DNA from 4 places in the Chryseobacterium sp. MEBOG07 genome. Region 3 is predicted to be linked to each of the others. Evidence: riboswitches for the same ligand, from Rfam matches in the RefSeq annotation. Region 3 holds a riboswitch; each other region holds the start of a gene.
What was found. A riboswitch is a leader RNA that binds a small molecule or an ion and turns the genes downstream of it on or off. The one in region 3 is predicted to bind cobalamin.

Region 1 (4,668 bases), 2.5 Mb from region 3:
CAATAATAATCCTGCCATGAACACTTAAAGGCTCACAATCTTTGTGAGTCTTTTTTGTTTTTCATAGACTTTATTAAAATCTTATGCAAGAAAACTATTAATACAAGAATTAATTATCTGTAAAATATTGCCCAAACCATTGATCGAAACTTTCTTTATATTGAGCCTGAGCGTTTTTAATCAGTAAATCAGGTTCTTCGATCTGGCTTAAGCCATAATCTCCTTTCATCCAAGTCAAATATTTGCTTAAATCTTCACTCTCTTCATAATCATCTTCATCTTTATAAAAATAAGCTTCATCAAACTCTACTGAAATCTCAGTATCAAAAGTAAGTAAATGTAAAAGCTGTAAAATATTTTCAGCAACAATATGAACACCACCTTCATCTCCAAAAACAACTACTGGCATTTTATTTAAAGGCTGATCCGTTCCGTTATTCCAGATTGCATAGAATGAACCGGAACCATTTGCCTGAGCAAAAGGCAACATACTATTCAAAAAAATTTCATCATCACTCCAGCTTTTCAATCCGGACTTACTATCGATTAAAACACCAAAATCTTGTGAATAATTTCCAAACGAGGAAATAGTATTCTGGAAATAGATCAGTTTCTCAAGTTCTACAGGAATCTCTCCCAAACCTAAGTTTTTTTTAAATTCTATAATGTCTATCATTGGTCAATTATCTCTAGTTAATAAAATTAGTAAAATGAAAAAAGAATAACAAATTTATTAACTATCTTTAATTTTCCGGTCATCTTTTGTATCAATTTAACAATATAATTAATCCATTCATCTCATAAATAAACCCCATAACAACAACGTTTTCAATATATTAAATCAAAACAATTATTGATTACATAAAATATCTTTTTCGTTATTATAAAATACCTATATTTACCACCAAGGAGTTCTTAAAACCTTCTTTATCAACCGAAATTGGTTACACTTAGGTGTGCATTAAAAGGGAATCGTGTGCAAATCACGAACTGTCGCGCAACTGTAAGTAACACATAAAGTTTTTATCAATTGATATCCACTGTATATTTTTTATATGGGAAGGATGATAAAAACCGTTACAAGTCAGGAGACCTGCCTATTTCGCATTGACGATGCTTTCGCGATTTGAAGCTTACAGTCAGGTATGATACGTTATGGATATAGTGTGATAAAACTGTTTTGTCAATCTGTATTACTTTTTGAGATGGATTACGAGTGAGCATTAGGTTGTTCTCATTATTCCATGGCTCAAATTCGTATCCCCCTTTCCGTAATTTTTCTTTTCTAATAAAGCACCGCGAAGTTTACTGAGAACTTTTTATAAGGTTTAATCAATGTAAAAAGTTATAAGGTGTACCGAAACAATCTTAATTATTCATGCAGTAACAACAGTTCTATTTTACAGACCTGTACAGCAAGAACTTTGCAAAATCCTCAATATCAATGTGATTTTAAGATTACTAAAATCCTTTTCTACCCTTCCTTTTTTACTAATAAGATAAGCATTTACAGCTCTTCTGCTCATTCGCAAACAAATTTCAACTCAACAATAAAATATTATAATGACCAAAAATGAAAATTGGAAATCTCCCGGCATGAAATTCCGGGAGGCAATGGAAAAAGAAAATCCCCTTCAGATTGTTGGAGCCATTAACGCAAACCATGCATTATTGGCACAGCAGGCTGGCTTTAATGCCATTTATCTTTCAGGAGGAGGTGTTGCAGCAGGGTCTTTAGGAATTCCTGATTTAGGGATTACCACTCTGGATGATGTGCTCATAGATGTTCAGCGTATTACCAATATTTGTGATTTGCCGCTAATGGTAGATATCGACACAGGTTTTGGGCCTTCTGCATTTAATGTCGCCAGAACTATTAAATCATTGATCAAAGCCGGAGCGGCAGCGGTACACATCGAGGATCAGGTGGGTGCAAAACGTTGTGGCCATAGGCCTGGAAAAGAAATCGTAAGCAAAGAAGAAATGGTAGACCGTCTTAAGGCTGCTGCAGATGCCCGTACCGATGAAAGCTTTGTTATCGGCGCAAGAACAGATGCTTTTGCCAATGAAGGACTGGAAAAAACTTTAGAAAGAGCCGTAGCCTATAAAGAAGCGGGTGCAGATTTCATTTTTGCTGAAGCAGTACCCGATTTAAGTTTTTATCAAAAATTTGTTGATGCTACCGGAATTCCTGTGCTTGCGAATATCACAGAATTTGGGATGATTAAAATGTACACGGTAGAAGAGCTAAAAAACGCAGGTGTCGGGCTCATCCTCTACCCTCTTTCTGCCTTCCGGGCTGCTAATAAAGCGGCACAAAATGTATACAATCATATTCGCAAAGACGGAACACAAGCCAACGTACTGGATACTATGCAAACAAGAGAAGAACTTTATCACAGTATCGGCTACCACGATTATGAACAAAAATTAGATAATCTTTTTAAACAAAATACTCATGTCAACAAATAGCGAACCAACATTTAAACCTAAAAAAAGTGTAGCCCTTTCCGGAGTTACAGCAGGCAATACCGCTCTTTGCAGTGTCGGAAAAAGCGGAAATGACCTCCATTACAGAGGTTACGATATTTTGGATCTTGCAGAAAAAACACAATTTGAAGAGGTGGCTTACCTTCTTATTTATGGCCAGTTACCTACAGAAGCACAGTTGAAAAACTATAAAGCCAAATTAAAATCTTTGAGAGGTCTTCCTCATTCTGTAAGAAATATCTTAAAAAGTATTCCGGCAGCAGCACACCCAATGGATGTTATGCGCTCAATGGTTTCAGCAGTTGGTAGTATTCAGCCTGAAAAAGATGACCATAATGTCGCAGGAGCAAGAGATATTGCTGATAAATTATTAGCATCATTCAGTTCCGGACTTTTATATTGGTATCATTATACCCACAATGGTAAAGAGATTGATGTTGAGACTGATGACGATACTATCGGTGGACATTTCCTTCATTTGTTACATGGCAAAAAAGCTCCTGATTCATGGATAAAAGCAATGGAGATATCTCTTAATCTGTATGCTGAACATGAGTTTAACGCTTCTACTTTCACGGCCCGTGTTATTGCCGGTACATCTTCAGATTTTTATTCCTGTATCACAGGCGCTATCGGTGCTTTAAGAGGTCCAAAACATGGAGGAGCCAATGAAGTGGCTTTTGAAATACAAAGCCGTTATCATTCTCCTGATGAAGCTGAAGAAGATATCAGAAAGCGTATTGCCAACAAAGAAGTCATTATTGGATTTGGACACCCTGTTTACACGATATCAGATCCTAGAAATGTAGTCATAAAAAAAGTAGCCAAAGAACTTTCCGAAGAAGCCGGAGATATGCTGTTATACAACATCGCTGAAAGGTTGGAAAGTGTCATGTGGGAAGAAAAGAAAATGTTCCCTAATCTGGATTGGTTCTCCGCAGTATCTTATCACCAAATGGGAGTTCCTACCCTGATGTTCACTCCGTTATTCGTTATTTCAAGAGTTACAGGATGGAGCGCCCACATTATTGAACAAAGACAGGATGGGAAAATCATCCGTCCAAGCGCCAATTATACAGGTCCTGAAAATAAAGACTTTGTCTCCATCGAAAACAGATAATAAAAAATTCAATTAATAATTAAACTTAAAAAATAAAGATGTCATCACACATTTCAAACGAAAGACCACAACCAGATCAGGTATTAGTAGATATTGCAGACTATGTATTAAACTATGAAATTAAAAACGAATTAGCCTGGAAAACAGCTCATTATTGTTTATTAGATACCATCGGATGCGGATTGGAAGCGTTGACTTATCCAGCATGTACTAAGCTTTTAGGACCTATTGTAAAAGGAACAGTAGTTCCGAATGGTGCTAAAGTTCCGGGTACGCAATTTCAGTTAGATCCCGTACAGGCAGCTTTCAACATCGGTGCCATTATCCGTTGGCTGGATTTCAATGATACATGGTTAGCTGCTGAATGGGGACACCCTTCAGATAACCTGGGAGGAATTTTAGCGACAGCTGACTGGCTTTCAAGAACGAATATTGCAGAAGGAAAGTCTCCTTTAAAAATGAAACAGGTTTTGGAGGCTATGATTATGGCTCATGAGATTCAGGGAGTTATAGCATTAGAAAATTCATTCAACAAAGTAGGGTTAGACCACGTATTATTGGTAAAATTAGCATCTACTGCCGTTGTCGGAAAATTAATAGGTTTGACTCGTGATGAGTTGATCAATGCCGTTTCATTAGCATTTGTTGACGGACAATCTTTAAGAACATATCGTCACGCTCCCAATACGGGAAGTCGTAAATCATGGGCTGCCGGAGATGCTACATCAAGAGCTGTACGTTTGGCATTAATTGCTAAAACAGGCGAAATGGGCTACCCATCTGTACTGACTGCCAAAACATGGGGATTCTATGATGTATCTTTCAAAGGAAATGAATTCAAATTCCAGAGAGACTATGGTTCTTATGTAATGGAAAATGTATTGTTTAAAATTTCTTTCCCTGCAGAATTCCATTCCCAAACGGCTGTAGAAGCTGCAATGACCTTACATCACAAATTAAAAGAATCAGGAAAATCATCTGAAGACATCAAAAAAATAACAGTCCGTACCCACGAAGCCTGCATTCGTATTATTGATAAAAAAGGACCATTGAACAAT
Region 2 (4,668 bases), 2.3 Mb from region 3:
AGGTTGATTCTGTATACCTTTTTAAGCCCTCCCTGAGATCCGAAATTTCCATCTCTTTCGATTACTAAAAATTCATTGTTACTTAGTGCCGTAATATCACAAACTGAGTCAGAAGCACCCCCATCCTGTTTGTATAAAAACTGCTTGGTCTGCCCTGTTATAATATCAAATGTGACAATTCTTGTTAAGCTAGTATTGGTTGCCAATGCTTTGGTCGGCACATACATCATCGACTGTATTGTTCCTACCAATGTTCTTCCGTCTGGGGTAATAGCAAGTCCTTCCATTCCTCGGTTAGCCCTTCTTTTGGCCAAAACTGCAGGTAATTTTCTTGTTCCTGTATTTACACCTATCGGGCTTATTCTTTCCATTTCTACTCCGTCTGCGCTGTAATGCACAATATGCGGACCATATTCATCAGAAACCCAGAATGTACCGTCAGCCGCAGCAACAATACTTTCACTGTCCAGTCCATATTTATCAGTACCCAGAACATTTCCGGAAGCATCGTAGGCTATTTCTCCTGTGCTTCCCATTCCTACAGGGTTTGGTAAGCCTGTAATAGGCTGTCCCGATGGATTTTTAAGCTTAATATATTTGATTACCTCTACATTTCCGTCAGCATTGATTTTAAAATGCATAATGGTAGGCGTAAAGTCAGGGGTTAAAAATTTTTTTCCATTCTGGAAGTCCGTGTTGGGTCCCCTATCTGTAATGACGTAAAATTCGCCTTTTCTCGTAGGGTGAGCCGCAGCTCCGGAACCAAATCCGCCATTGATAACATCTACTCCGTTTATCGTAGCCAATTTGGTAAATGGAAACTCCTGAGGGAGTTTGGAATAATTAATATCCTGGTTAATCATTGTGGTATCATCATCACTTTTACATGAAGCCAATACTGCCAGCACTACAACAGACAATAGTAATTTTTTCATATTCACTTTTATGGCTGCGAAAGTATAAATTGATTATAAACTGATCTTGAATATAATGATAATTGTGTTTTAACAATAGAACCTTAAAATGAATTGAATATAAACAGAAAAATATTGAATTTTAAAATAAAACACTAATGATTCAATCCAATCATTAATTAATATGAAAATCAACTTTTTAAGAATCCAAAAAAAAGATAATTCACAAAACAGACTCACCTATTTATATGATATATTTGCAGCGTTTTTTAAGGCTGAACAATGTTCATTAATAGGGAATCAAGTGAGAATAACATTCAAATCTTGGGCTGTACCCGCAACTGTAAACTGTTTAAACTTACCGCACATAATATCCACTGGATCTGAAAATCCGGGAAGGAAGCTGTAAGATGTGAGCCAGGAGACCTGCCTTAAGATACTGACTTCAGAGAAAGAATTGTTTTTCCTCTGGAGATAAGTTTCGGGAATAAAACTTTAATTAAATTATATCATGAGAAAAATCTATCTTTTTTTCTTACTGCTTTGTATGCAGTTATTGTCGGCCCAATTCACAGAAAACGACATCAAATTTTGGGTAGGAACCGGTTCTAAAAAGGCCTATTTCATTGCAGATTTCAATGACGACAGTACTCCCAATTCTTATGCGTGGGGATATCGTTTTGATGGCAATGGTCTAGTGATGGAAGATCTTATCAATGCAATTGTAGCCGCCGAATCCAAAATGCAGGTTGATATTCCTACAGGATATCTTTCTATCCTGAATTATAATCATCATACCTCCACTACTGATGATAGCTGGATAACATGGTCTGGGTCCAGCGCATCAAACATGGCATGGAACAATGGTGTAGGCTATACTCCATTGGTTGACGGAAAATGGTATGGAGTGTCATACGGTCTTGATCATTACGACACCCCTCCCTCTCCTCCCGTTGCAGCTTACAGCTCTACATGGTATACTCCATCTCAGGTTACCAACTGGATTGGAACAGGAAGCAATACAAGTCTTATCGTAATCGATTTCGGAACTGATAATGCCAACGGAAGTGCCAATTCTTTTGTTTTTGGAATAAAATATAACGGAAGTATAACGGCTGAACAGGCTTTACAACTGATCCAGTCACAGACTTCCTATTTTAATGTTACATCCGCCAATAATCAGATTTCCAATTTATCATTGAACTCATTCACAGGAAATGCTTCCGGATCAGACGGCTGGAAGTTATATAAAGGAAAAGATTTGTCGAGCTGGCAAACAAAAACCAACCTTTCTCAAATTCAGTTGAGCAACAACGACTGGTTGGGATTGAGTTTTGGACAGAGAAGACCGTTTACCCCTACTGAAGCATTTAATGCAACACTGGGAACGTCCGATGTGAATAAGAAAAAATTCAGTATTTATCCTAATCCGGCAAGTGATTTCATTCAGATTGAAACTGCTGAGAAACTGAAGGAAGTGAATATTTATTCTGCCACAGGACAGAAGGTAATGACTTCTCAGGAAGCAAAGATTACTATCCAGTCTTTACATTCAGGGGTTTATTTTGTTGAAATTAAAACAGCTGAAAATACAACGATCCATAAAATGGTTAAGAAATAGAGAAAGCGCCTTTAAAAAGGCGCTTTTTTTATAATGATATGTCCAGAACTACACGTAAAACCACCCCGTCAAAAATTCTTTGAATTTTCGCCACCCCTCCGGAAGAGGGGAATTTTACGTCTCCAGTTGACTATTTGTAAGCGTTTTAATTTTCCCGGGAGAAAACTTTTAAGGCTTTGTGATAAACAAAAAACCGCACCAGATTGGTACGGTTTCTTATGATTTTACAATCAATTATTTTTTCTCTGTAGATCTTTGTAGAACCTCATCTACCATTCCGTAACCTTTAGCTTCTTCAGAAGTCATCCAGTAATCTCTGTCAGAAGATTTCTCTACCCACTCGTAAGTTTGCCCTGAGTGGTGACCGATGATTTCATAAAGCTCCTGCTTCAATTTCAGCATCTCTCTCAAGTTGATCTCCATATCTGAAGCTACTCCCTGAGCACCTCCTGAAGGCTGGTGAATCATTACTCTTGAGTGCTTAAGCGCAGAACGCTTTCCTTTTTCTCCGGCAACCAATAATACAGCTCCCATAGAAGCAGCCATACCTGTACAGATTGTCGCTACATCCGGTTTGATGATCTGCATCGTATCATAAATACCTAAACCGGCATATACGCTACCACCAGGAGAGTTGATATAGATCTGAATATCTTTTGATGGGTCTGCACTTTCTAAGAATAAAAGCTGTGCCGTAACGATGTTTGCTACCTGATCATCAATACCCGTTCCCAGGAAGATAATTCTGTCCATCATCAAACGGGAGAAAACGTCCATCTGAGCAACGTTTAATCTTCTTTCTTCCATGATGTACGGTGTAAGATTCGTTGGGCCATACATTCCCATATACTGATCGGTAACCAAACCGTTGTTTCCTAAGTGCTTTACAGAGAAATCTCTGAATTCTTTTTTAATGTCCATATTTTTATTATGTATTATTTTTAAATATTCCTGAAGTTTAAATTACAATATTTATTCCTAAAATTTTATAGGACTTTTTGTCACAGAATATCAAAAAAAACTGACTTCAAACTATCTCTTTCGATCTACATAAATCCCTTTGATAGGTGAATACTCGATAATATTGCTCAATCTGATGGAAGCCTGTTTCAGTAAGGTAATCTTTTTTATCAGCTCATAATATTTTCCTTCATCTGTACTGCTGTACTGATCCAGTTCTTTTGCCGTTTCTGTGATCAAATAATCAATATATCTGTATTTGTGCAATAAAACATCTCCCTGGATCTGATCTGCCACTTTATCTCCGTAATTGGGTGGATAGATATTTCTGGAAGCCCAGTTTTCAAGATCATCCAACGGAATCAAAGCATCTACAACCTTTGTAGTAATCTCTTCATCCATAAAAGATACAAAAAAGTTTCCACTTCTGAGCTCGTCTTTCTGAATTCCTTCCCTCACTTGAGTGATAATGATTTCATTTCCTTTGACTAAAAATGCATACTGCTCTTCTTCAAAATGATGAAGAATCTCCTCAATTACTGTAATCTGATATTCTTCACCCTGTTCATTTCTACGTTTCAGAACAATATCTCCAAACGCCAGCATGTGTTCAACAAGTTTATTCTCCATAAACAACACATCAAACAAAAAAGGATCTTCTTTTTCCTTATCCAAAGGAACAATCTCCATCTTAGGAGCAACATTTTCCTTCTGTTGCTGCTGCACATGATGAGTTTGATTCTGCGTGATCTGCTTCTGAACCCCTAGCTCATTGAAAAGACTCTGCTCAGAAAGTCCGAACTTATTGGATACTTCCTTAAGGTAGACTTCCCTTTTCAGTGCATTCTGTACAAAAGAAACCGATTTCACGATATCCCTTATTGCTTCAGCCTTTTTAATAGGATCATTTCCTACATCTCTCAACAGGATTTCCGCTTTAAAGTCGATGAAATCCATCGCTTCATTTTCGATATACTTTTCAACGTATTCCTGAGGATGTTTTCTGGCGAAAGAATCCGGGTCATCCCCATCAGGGAAAAGCAATACACGGATATTCATTCCTTCAGTCAAAAGCATGTCTATGCTTCGGAAACTGGCTTTAATACCTGCATTATCACCATCAAAAAGAATGGTTACATTTTCCGTAAGCCTTTTGATCAGTTTGATCTGCTC
Region 3 (4,668 bases):
CTGGCTGTTAAAGTTCCCTTCATTAGAGATAAAATATCCGTTCTGATAAGTGATCGGGGACATTTCAAACTCTGCAGAATCACTTGAACATGAAGAAATGTTAAACAATAACACTACTGCAAATAATACAGTTAAAAGTTTAGTTATTTTCATAATTTATTCAATTTTAATTTTTTAAAAATTTATTGCGGCATACACACTATAGTTTCTTTTAGGTAAAGGATAAAAAGAAGCTGTTTTATAGTAGGTATCCGTTAGATTGTTCACTTTGAACCCTAAGGTATATTTTTTTGCTAATGTTGCAGAAACTCCCACATTCAAAAGAAAATAAGGATCAATAGCATCTGATCTCTTTTCATCACTTGTCGTGTAGGTAACACCATTCAGCAGTCCCTGTGCGAAAAACTTAAAGAAGCGATATTCATAATCTATATTCGCATTCCCTCTGTGCATAGGAACATAAGGTCTCTGCATATTCGTTTCTTTATCGATAGATCTTGCATAATAATATCCTGCATTGGCTCGGATCTTATGATTGCCCAATTGTTTACTGAAAGACAGCTGAGATTCTAATCCGTAAGATTCAGATTTATTGACATTAAATGCCTGCCAATATCCCAATGCTGTAGGCAGCCATACAATAAGATCGGTCACATTCATATAATAAGGAGACAAAGCAAGCTTGAAATCTCCTACTTTGAACTCGTTCGTCATATCCACCTGAGTAGATGTTTCCGGCTTCAGATCTTTGTTTCCTCCCGGTTCATAATAAATGTCATTAAATGAAGGATATCTGAAATTCTTTGATACATTAATGCTCACATCATACCATTTTGCAGCGCTCCATTTTCCGGAGAATGAATACAAAAACGGTGACTTTACATCTTCCACAAAGTCTTTCTTAAATCCACCCTCAAAACGAAGGTCTTTCGTTGCAAAATATCTCAACAATCCGGAAACAGAACCAATATTTCTACTAACGCTGGATATTCCGTTCTGATACCCTTCTCCTTTATTTAATTGAAATTCCCCAATAAGGTTAAAATTCCACTTTGAATTCAGGAAATAATTGAAATCATTTTTAAAGATATAATTCTTCCCTGTTCCCCCACTTGATTTAGGAAGATTTAGCGAGCCGAAATACTGAAAGTTCTCTTCCGTATAAGCCGCTTTCAAGGAGTTACTGAACTTCGTTTTGTTCCAATCCCACGAAAGAAGACTTCTTACACTTTGAGTTTTATATTTCGTTTTGGTTCCCGTTTCTTCATACACAGGAAAATGCTGTGAAGAATCAAAAAACTGGCTCTGCCAGGAAATTTTATGATCACTGTTGATCTTATAGGAAGCTCCTACATTGAATGTCGTATTGTAATAACTTCCGTTTCTGTTGATATAATTCAGATCGCTTACCTTATAATCGTTTTCGCTTACAGAATAATTACCGGAAGCTTTAAAGCTGAACTTATCATTGCTGTAAAATCCTTTTACAAAATTATTATAGGTATTAAAAGAAGCTACTTCAGAAAATAAAGAACCATGGAAACCTTTATTAAAATCAAGGGTATTATTCAGGTGGATACTTCCCCCAATAGCGCCGCTTCCATATACTACACTTCCACCGCCGGCTTTTATACCAATCTGGTCATATCCGAACAAAGCAATATTATTGATATCTCCTTGTCCTAAAAAATTGGAGTTGATATTAATTCCGTTCCATACAAAAGCCGTCTGCTGAGCAGTAGTTCCTCTGAAAGACGGTGAAGAAACAGCACCACGCCCATTTTCTTTGATATAAACCTGCGACTGAAATCTCAGGAGTTCTGAAAGGTTACTGGAGTTTTTCTCGGCCTCTTCTGCCGAAATTGTTTTTACGGGATGAAAAAGTTTCACCCTATTCATCTGGTTGTCGAAGACATAAATAGTGTCAATGGTCTTCTCTTGTCCAAAAAGAAAACAGCCATAAGACGAAAAAAGCAGTACTAATGATCTTTTTATATCCATACTCTTTTACTTTTCCTCCGAAAGCAATATGTTTTTTTGATTATAATTCTGGCAGGTCTCCTGACTTTCGCATTCTGCTCCTTCCCGTTTTTAGACAGTGGTTTTTTGCAGAAACTTTTTTTGCGATTTACAGTTGCGGGGACAGTCCGGGGGTTACACCCGATTCCCTTTTCATTCCAATATACTGGAAACCAAATTTCTTGCAAAGATAGCTTTTTATATGTATTCGCCAAAAAGTGAGATTGGAGTGTGGCAGATTAAAAATTTGGAGAAATAATTCACAAAAAAAGCTGCTTTCAATCGAAAGCAGCCATTTATCATAGAATAATTGTATTCAATTTATCTACCAATAACTTCCGTAATCGGGTTTCCTACATTTCCACTTGGGAACTGAATTTTCAATAAAGAAGATACCGTAGGTGCAATATCTGTCATGTGATAAGCCTTGTTGCTTTCTCCTTGCTTCACACCCCATCCCATAAAGATCAATGGAATATGAGAATCATAAGAGTTCCAAACACTGTGTGTAGTTCCTGTTTTAGAATATGGAGGAAGCATAGAGTCATGAGAAATTAACTGGATATCTCCACTTCTCTGTCTGTTGATTCCGTTGATAATTCTTTGTTTAATCGGCTCCGGAATACTTGATTCCTGAACTTTATCCACTGAAACAGCATATAAAACGGTAGGATCTTTCTCCAGTTCTTTTACCGCAAAGTTTCTTACATCATCCAATTCAAGCTTGCTGTCTGCCAATACTTTTCTGTCAAAATAAATCTGATAGTTATCAATCGCATTGATCAGTTTATCTGCACCAAATTTATCTTTCAGTTTTTGGTTCAGGTTCTTTTCCGCATCTTCACCGAAGAACCCTGTAGTGATTTTATGTTCTTTAAGGAATCCTACAGAATGCGCTCCACCGTGGTCAGCAGAAAGGAAAACCGTATACTCCCCTTTTCCTACTTTTGAATCCAAATATTTGAAAAATTCTGCTAGATCCTGGTCTAATCTGATATAAACATCTTCCACTTCAATAGAATTTGGACCAAATTTATGTCCTGCATAATCTGTAGAAGCAAGGTTAATTGCTAAAAAGTCTGTAATATTATCTCCACCCAGTTTTTCACCCTCTACAGAAGCTTCTGCCAGCTTCAATGTCAGTGTATTTCCAAAAGGTGTATAACGGATATTGTCTTTTTTCTTCTGATAATCCTGAGCTAAATTACTGTAAGGGAAAGTAGGTGTTTTTGAACTTCCCAATAGACCTTCCCAAGGAGAATTGTCTGGTGCACTTTCTGTATATTCGTTGATTGGAAGTAAGGTATTCCAACCGTTGGCTACTAATTTTTCAGGAAGATTCTGAGAGTTGAATGATTTTACCCATTGAGGAAGATCATTCATATACCATGTACTTGTGATGAAATTTCCTGTGCTGTCATCAAACCAGAAAGCTCCGTTTGGAGTGTGTCCTGCAGGAAGAATAGAAGCTCTGTCTTTCAAAGAAACTCCAATTACTTTTCCCTGGAAGTTGGTAGCCAGCCTCAATTCGTCAGTTACCGTAGTAGACCAAAGGTTTTTCGGAGAGTGACTTCCGATTTTCACATTGGTAGTTCCTACCGGCTGAACGCTCTCATCTGCAGTACAGTAAACACCTTTACCTGTTTCTTTATCTGTCCAGTCGTTTCCAGCAATTCCATGAATAGCCGGCACAGATCCTGTATAAATACACGTATGTCCCAAAGCTGTAATGGTAGGCACATAAGGAATATGTACATTATTCAAAGAATATCCTGTATTCAAAAGTCTTTTGAAACCATCATTTCCATACTTACCATAAAAACGGTATAAATAGTCCCAACGCATCTGATCTACTACCAGACCGACAACTAATTTTGGTCTCTCAAGTTGGGTATTTCTGTTCTTCTGCGCATTGATTGTAACTACGGACAAAAAAGTAGCTGCCGCAATTGAAATGTTCCTAAGCATCCAAGTAAATTTTTATTGACAACAAATTTAAGGGTTTTGAAAGTTTTGGAGTGTGAAATTTTATTTAATTTTGATTATTGTACAATTCATCAATCAACCCTCTATGATTCTAGGCGTATACTGGTATTTCAAATTCCCAGATCATTTATATAATTTTCAGTTTTTCAAATTTTATCCGGGATATGGTGGGCATGCCGATAACCCAGCCGAGCTGATAGCAAGAGTTCAGGTTGAAAATACAGATGATTTTATCCGAAAACTGGAAGAATTGAAAACAGATTTCAAAGAAACCTACTTACATATGAACATCGATGGAAATCATCTGATCATCAATATCAGAGACCATCTGCTTTTTGATTTTCATTTTCAATTTGCCCTAGAAATTGAAGAATTGCTGATCTGTGAAAATGCTGTATTATTAGATTCCAGTGCCCCTTTTACCATTCAATCCAGCAAAACTTATGCACCGGAAAGAGAAGGATTTAAAAATATTGAACATCGTTTCATTCAAATGGTGGGTTCAGATTTTAAAAAGTATAATGCTGAAAATTTTTCAATTAGAATCGATTGCAATATACCTTTACAGGATAAAAAAAGCTTTATTAATGACTTGATAAAGCTATGTCCCGAAGAAAACCTTAATGTATTCTACTATACTGATTTCGATTTTGAAAATCATTG
Region 4 (4,668 bases), 1.7 Mb from region 3:
TCTGGTGATTTCATAAGCCAGCCAACCTGATAACGCTCCTGTAATAAGAAAGAGAAAAAGAAAGATCATCGTAGCAGAAGTGTCCGAAGAAGATGCTGAAACAGCCTCAATAAAAAATATGAGCAAAATAACAGCAATTACTGCAAAAAGAATGACGATGCTCCACCTCAGTCTGGCTATGTATTCAGGGCTGTAGGTTTCCGATCTCATTTCAGGAAATGATTCTTTCATGGGTTTATTTATAGTTAACTGGTTATCAATTGTCAACAATTTTTAAATAAAAAAAATATTCTTTTAAAAATGTCGAAGTGCAAAAATATACTATATAAATGAATAACCAATACCAGAGTTCATCAATGTTTTAGGGGGTTAAAAAGACAAATCGTGCTATGAAAATCATAACACGATCCGAATTGTTGAATCTAATTATTTGAAAGTTTTTTTAAAGTGCATATTCCACTGATGCTTCTTTAGCGGCTGCTACCATTGCTATTAAAGCTTTTTCTGTCTCGTCCCAATGTCTGGTCTTCAGTCCGCAGTCCGGATTTACCCAAAGCTGATTGGCAGGAATTACATTCTGGGCTTTTCTCAATAGCTCAATCATTTCTTCTTTTGAAGGAACTCTTGGTGAGTGAATATCATAAACGCCAGGACCAATTTCATTTGGATATTTGAAGTCTGCAAAGGCATTCAACAGTTCCATCTGAGAACGGGAACATTCTATGGTAATTACGTCGGCATCCATATCGGCAATGTTTTCAATAATATCATTGAATTCAGAATAACACATATGGGTATGGATCTGTGTGGCATCTTCTACTCCGCTTGCTGAAATTCTGAAAGCTTCCACGGCCCATTTCAGATAGTCTTGCCAGTCGGTTTTTCTTAATGGAAGTCCTTCTCTTATGGCAGGTTCATCAATCTGGATAATTCTGATTCCTGCTTTTTCAAGATCTACCACTTCATCACGGATCGCCAAAGCAATTTGTTTACATGTTTCCGAACGAGGCTGATCATCCCGTACAAATGACCATTGTAAAATCGTAACAGGACCGGTAAGCATTCCTTTCACCCATTTTTCAGTCTGAGATTGCGCATATTGAGACCAATATACCGTCATAGGAGTCGGGCGGGAAACATCTCCAAAAATTACAGGAGGCTTTACACAACGGCTTCCGTAGCTCTGTACCCATCCATTTTTAGTAAATACAAATCCTTCCAGCTGTTCTCCGAAATATTCAACCATATCATTGCGCTCAAATTCTCCGTGTACCAGCACATCAATTCCGATTTCTTCCTGCCAGCGAATCGTTCTTTGGGTTTCTTCTTTCAGTAGAGCATCATATTGTTCTGCTGTCAACTCTCCTTTTTTGAACTTTGCTCTCCAGCTTCTTACTTCTGTTGTCTGAGGAAATGATCCGATTGTTGTCGTTGGGAATAACGGAAGCTGTAATTCTTTTTGCTGTTCTTCTTTACGGATTTTGAATGTATTTATTCTTTGAGCATCCTTTTCAGTTACAGCATGGGCTCTTTGCTTCACTTTATCATTATGAATGAGAGACGACGTTCTTCTGCTTGCAATTGCTTTTTTATTGTCTTCAAATGTTGCAAGAATCTGTTCATTTTCTGTTCCGGAAGCCAGCTCTTTAAGCGTTACTATTTCTTCTACTTTCTGTTTGGCGAAAGCCAGCCAGTTTTTAATCTCAGCATTCAGGTTGGTTTCAAAATCCAGATCGCAAGGTGAATGAAGCAATGAACAAGATGGAGAAATTAAAATCCTTTCAGATCCTAATTTTTCAACAGCTTTTTTGATGAAGGACAATGACTTTTCATAGTCATTTTTCCAGATATTTCTTCCATCCACCACTCCTAATGAAAGACTTAAGCTTTCCGGAATAGCATTCAGAATATCATCCAACTGTTCAGGATTTCTTACAAGATCGATATGCAGTACATCCACAGGAAGTGAAGCAGCAAGCGATACATTATCTTTCAATCCGTCAAAATACGCGGCGACAATAAATTTCAGTTTCGGGAAACGTTTTCTTATTTCAGAATAAACAAAATGATAAGTTTCTTTCGCTTTCTCCGTTAAATCCAACGCCAGAAAAGGTTCGTCAAACTGAATCCATTCTGCGCCCTGCTCCTGAAGTTTTGTTAAGATCTCTGTGTATACGGAAAGAAGATTTCCAGCCAGATCCAGTTTATCAAATCCTTCTTCTTTTTCTTTTCCTAAAAGAAGATAAGAAACAAGTCCGATAATAACTGGCTTTGCGTTGATTCCCGCTTGTTTTGCTCCTGCAAATTCATTGAAAATTTTATCCGAGCTTAGCTTAAATTGCTGGTTTTTATAAAATTCGGGAACGATATAGTGATAATTGGTATCAAACCACTTGGTCATTTCCATTGCTGTGATATCCAATCCTTCTTTCTGATATCCTCTTGCCATGGCAAAATAAAGATCCAGTTCAGAATTATTCTTTTTCAGCACCACTTCATGATAACGTGCAGGGATCGCTCCTACTACAAGGCTCATATCCAATACCTGATCATAATACGAGAAATCATTGCACGGAATAAGATCAATTCCTGCTTTTTTCTGAATATTCCAGTTTTGGTTACAGATAGTTCTGCCTGTATTCAGAAGTTCTTCCAGAAGAATTTTACCTGACCAATATTGCTCGCAGGCTTTTTTGAGTTCTCTTTTGCTACCAATACGCGGATAGCCTAGAATGTGAGTTTGCATTTTTTAAACTTTTTAATTAAACTTAATGATAAAGCCCTTTAAAATGTTTCATAATGCTTTGGATAAAGAGTTTTTGGAAAATAGTAATATAGCGAACGGTACAATTTCTCTCACACGAAAAAATGTATTATCCGATATATCATCTGTATGACCCAAAAGCTTCAGACCGCGAAAGCATTGTCAATTCAGTAAAGGCAGGTCTCCTGACTTGTAACAGTTTCTGTCATCCTTCCCGCTTTGGCAGTGGATATGCAAGGACAGAAACCTTTGGTGTGTTACTTACAGTTGCGCGACAGCTCGTGATTCTCACACGATTCCCTATTAATTTACCTTAAGTAAAACCTTTCCTGTTTGATGAAGTATCTTTAAAGAACTGTACTTTTATTGATAACAATTGCCATCACTAAAAGTTTTTAATTTTGTGTAAAATTAATAATACAGAATAAAAGCGCAATCAAAGTAAATTAATTAAGCAAATTAATCTTTTAAAAAACAATACTAAAGCATATAATTCTGTAAATTTGACTGTTTTAATACTATAAAAGAATAATATTCTGTGGAACAACTCGATGATAAGGATGTACAGCTGCTCAGGCTGCTCCAGAAAAATGCAAAACTGACCGTAAAAGAACTTGCAAAAGAAGTAAACCTTTCTACTTCACCGGTTTTTGAAAGGGTAAAAAGACTGGAACAGGACGGATTTGTAAAAAGATATGCTGCTGTTCTTGATGCTGAAAAGCTCAACCGTGGGTTTACCGTTTTCTGTCAGATCAAACTAAAAATTCACGACAGGTCTGTAGGCTATGATTTTGTAAAAGAAATTTTAGAAATTGAGGAAGTTGCTGAATGCTATAATATTTCCGGAGATTTTGACTTTCTTCTGAAAGTACAGGTCAGAGATATGAAGCATTATCAGGATTTTGTATTTAATAAGTTAGGCTCTGTAGATTCCATTGGAAGTACTCACAGTACTTTTGTCATGGCTGAGGTGAAAAACAATCATGGACTGACCATATGATTTGATGAGGAGTTGAAAGTTATCGACTCTAAAAAAGATTTCATCCACTATTCTTCTATCCACTTTCTAAAGGAAGAGGTATTGCTTTGGCTGGTAATAAGATGGTCTTTGTATCCTTTTATTTTGATGGAGAGTGTGTTTTTGTTGTAGCGTTCTATTCTTTCAATATGTTTTTTTTGAACAAGTTCGCTTCTGTTGATCCTGAAAAAGGCTAAAGGATCTACCTGTTTTTCAATTTCTTTTAACGTTGATTCATTTAGCAGGTTTTTCTTTCCAGCAGTGTCAACGGCAAAAACAATTCCTTCTTCTGCTTCAAAGAAAGCAATATCTTCAGTATTTATAAAATAAATTCCCTGATGTGAACTGATTGTAAATCTCTTTTTATAGTTTTTTCCGGGATGATTGTTATTAAGCATTTGCTGAAGTTTTACTAAAACATCTTGCTGCTCAGAGGCTGTGCTTTTCAGTAACAGAAATTTGTTCCAGGCTTTTTGGAAACGATCCTTTGAAAATGGTTTTAAAAGATATTCTATTCCATTACTCTCAAAGGCATTCATCAAGAACTGATCATAGGCAGTAGTAAAGATAATCGGGCTGGAAATATCCACCTGATTATAGATTTCAAAGGCATTTCCATCCAATAGTTCAATATCAGAAAAGATCAGATCAACATTTGAATTTTTAAAAAAAGCGATAGCTTCTTCTACTTTGTCAATTTCTGCAACAATTTCAACGGATTCGTCCAGCTCATTGATGAAACGTTTCAATTTGTTTCTGGCCGGGATTTCGTCTTCGATGATTACCACTTTTATCATATTTCTTATGCTGGAATTATAGGAATGATTACTGAAAATTCATTTTCTGTTTTTAAAATCTCTACCTGCTGATCTGTTAGCAGCGCATA

Region 1: linked by a shared signal. The riboswitch ahead of prpB (methylisocitrate lyase) and the one ahead of LF886_RS07275 (TonB-dependent receptor plug domain-containing protein) in region 3 are both predicted to bind cobalamin.
Region 2: linked by a shared signal. The riboswitch ahead of LF886_RS17930 (T9SS type A sorting domain-containing protein) and the one ahead of LF886_RS07275 (TonB-dependent receptor plug domain-containing protein) in region 3 are both predicted to bind cobalamin.
Region 4: linked by a shared signal. The riboswitch ahead of metE (5-methyltetrahydropteroyltriglutamate--homocysteine S-methyltransferase) and the one ahead of LF886_RS07275 (TonB-dependent receptor plug domain-containing protein) in region 3 are both predicted to bind cobalamin.

The regions. Positions count from the first base shown of each region.
Region 1 is NZ_CP084579.1:4,130,038-4,134,705, forward strand. Features, by position in the region: gene LF886_RS18965 (hypothetical protein) at 110-676, opposite strand; cobalamin riboswitch at 925-1,116, shown strand; gene prpB (methylisocitrate lyase) at 1,564-2,472, shown strand; gene prpC (2-methylcitrate synthase) at 2,459-3,610, shown strand; gene LF886_RS18980 (bifunctional 2-methylcitrate dehydratase/aconitate hydratase) at 3,649-4,668, shown strand, end outside.
Region 2 is NZ_CP084579.1:3,917,553-3,922,220, forward strand. Features, by position in the region: gene LF886_RS17925 (esterase-like activity of phytase family protein) at 1-935, opposite strand, end outside; cobalamin riboswitch at 1,170-1,363, shown strand; gene LF886_RS17930 (T9SS type A sorting domain-containing protein) at 1,426-2,535, shown strand; gene clpP (ATP-dependent Clp endopeptidase proteolytic subunit ClpP) at 2,770-3,456, opposite strand; gene LF886_RS17940 (toprim domain-containing protein) at 3,568-4,668, opposite strand, start outside.
Region 3 is NZ_CP084579.1:1,583,127-1,587,794, reverse strand. Features, by position in the region: gene LF886_RS07280 (YncE family protein) at 1-153, opposite strand, end outside; gene LF886_RS07275 (TonB-dependent receptor plug domain-containing protein) at 175-2,001, opposite strand; cobalamin riboswitch at 2,034-2,212, opposite strand; gene pafA (alkaline phosphatase PafA) at 2,341-3,987, opposite strand; gene LF886_RS07265 (hypothetical protein) at 4,040-4,668, shown strand, end outside.
Region 4 is NZ_CP084579.1:3,276,408-3,281,075, forward strand. Features, by position in the region: gene LF886_RS15105 (hypothetical protein) at 1-231, opposite strand, end outside; gene metE (5-methyltetrahydropteroyltriglutamate--homocysteine S-methyltransferase) at 443-2,746, opposite strand; cobalamin riboswitch at 2,922-3,107, opposite strand; gene LF886_RS15115 (Lrp/AsnC family transcriptional regulator) at 3,303-3,764, shown strand; gene LF886_RS15120 (LytR/AlgR family response regulator transcription factor) at 3,812-4,579, opposite strand; gene LF886_RS15125 (sensor histidine kinase) at 4,585-4,668, opposite strand, start outside.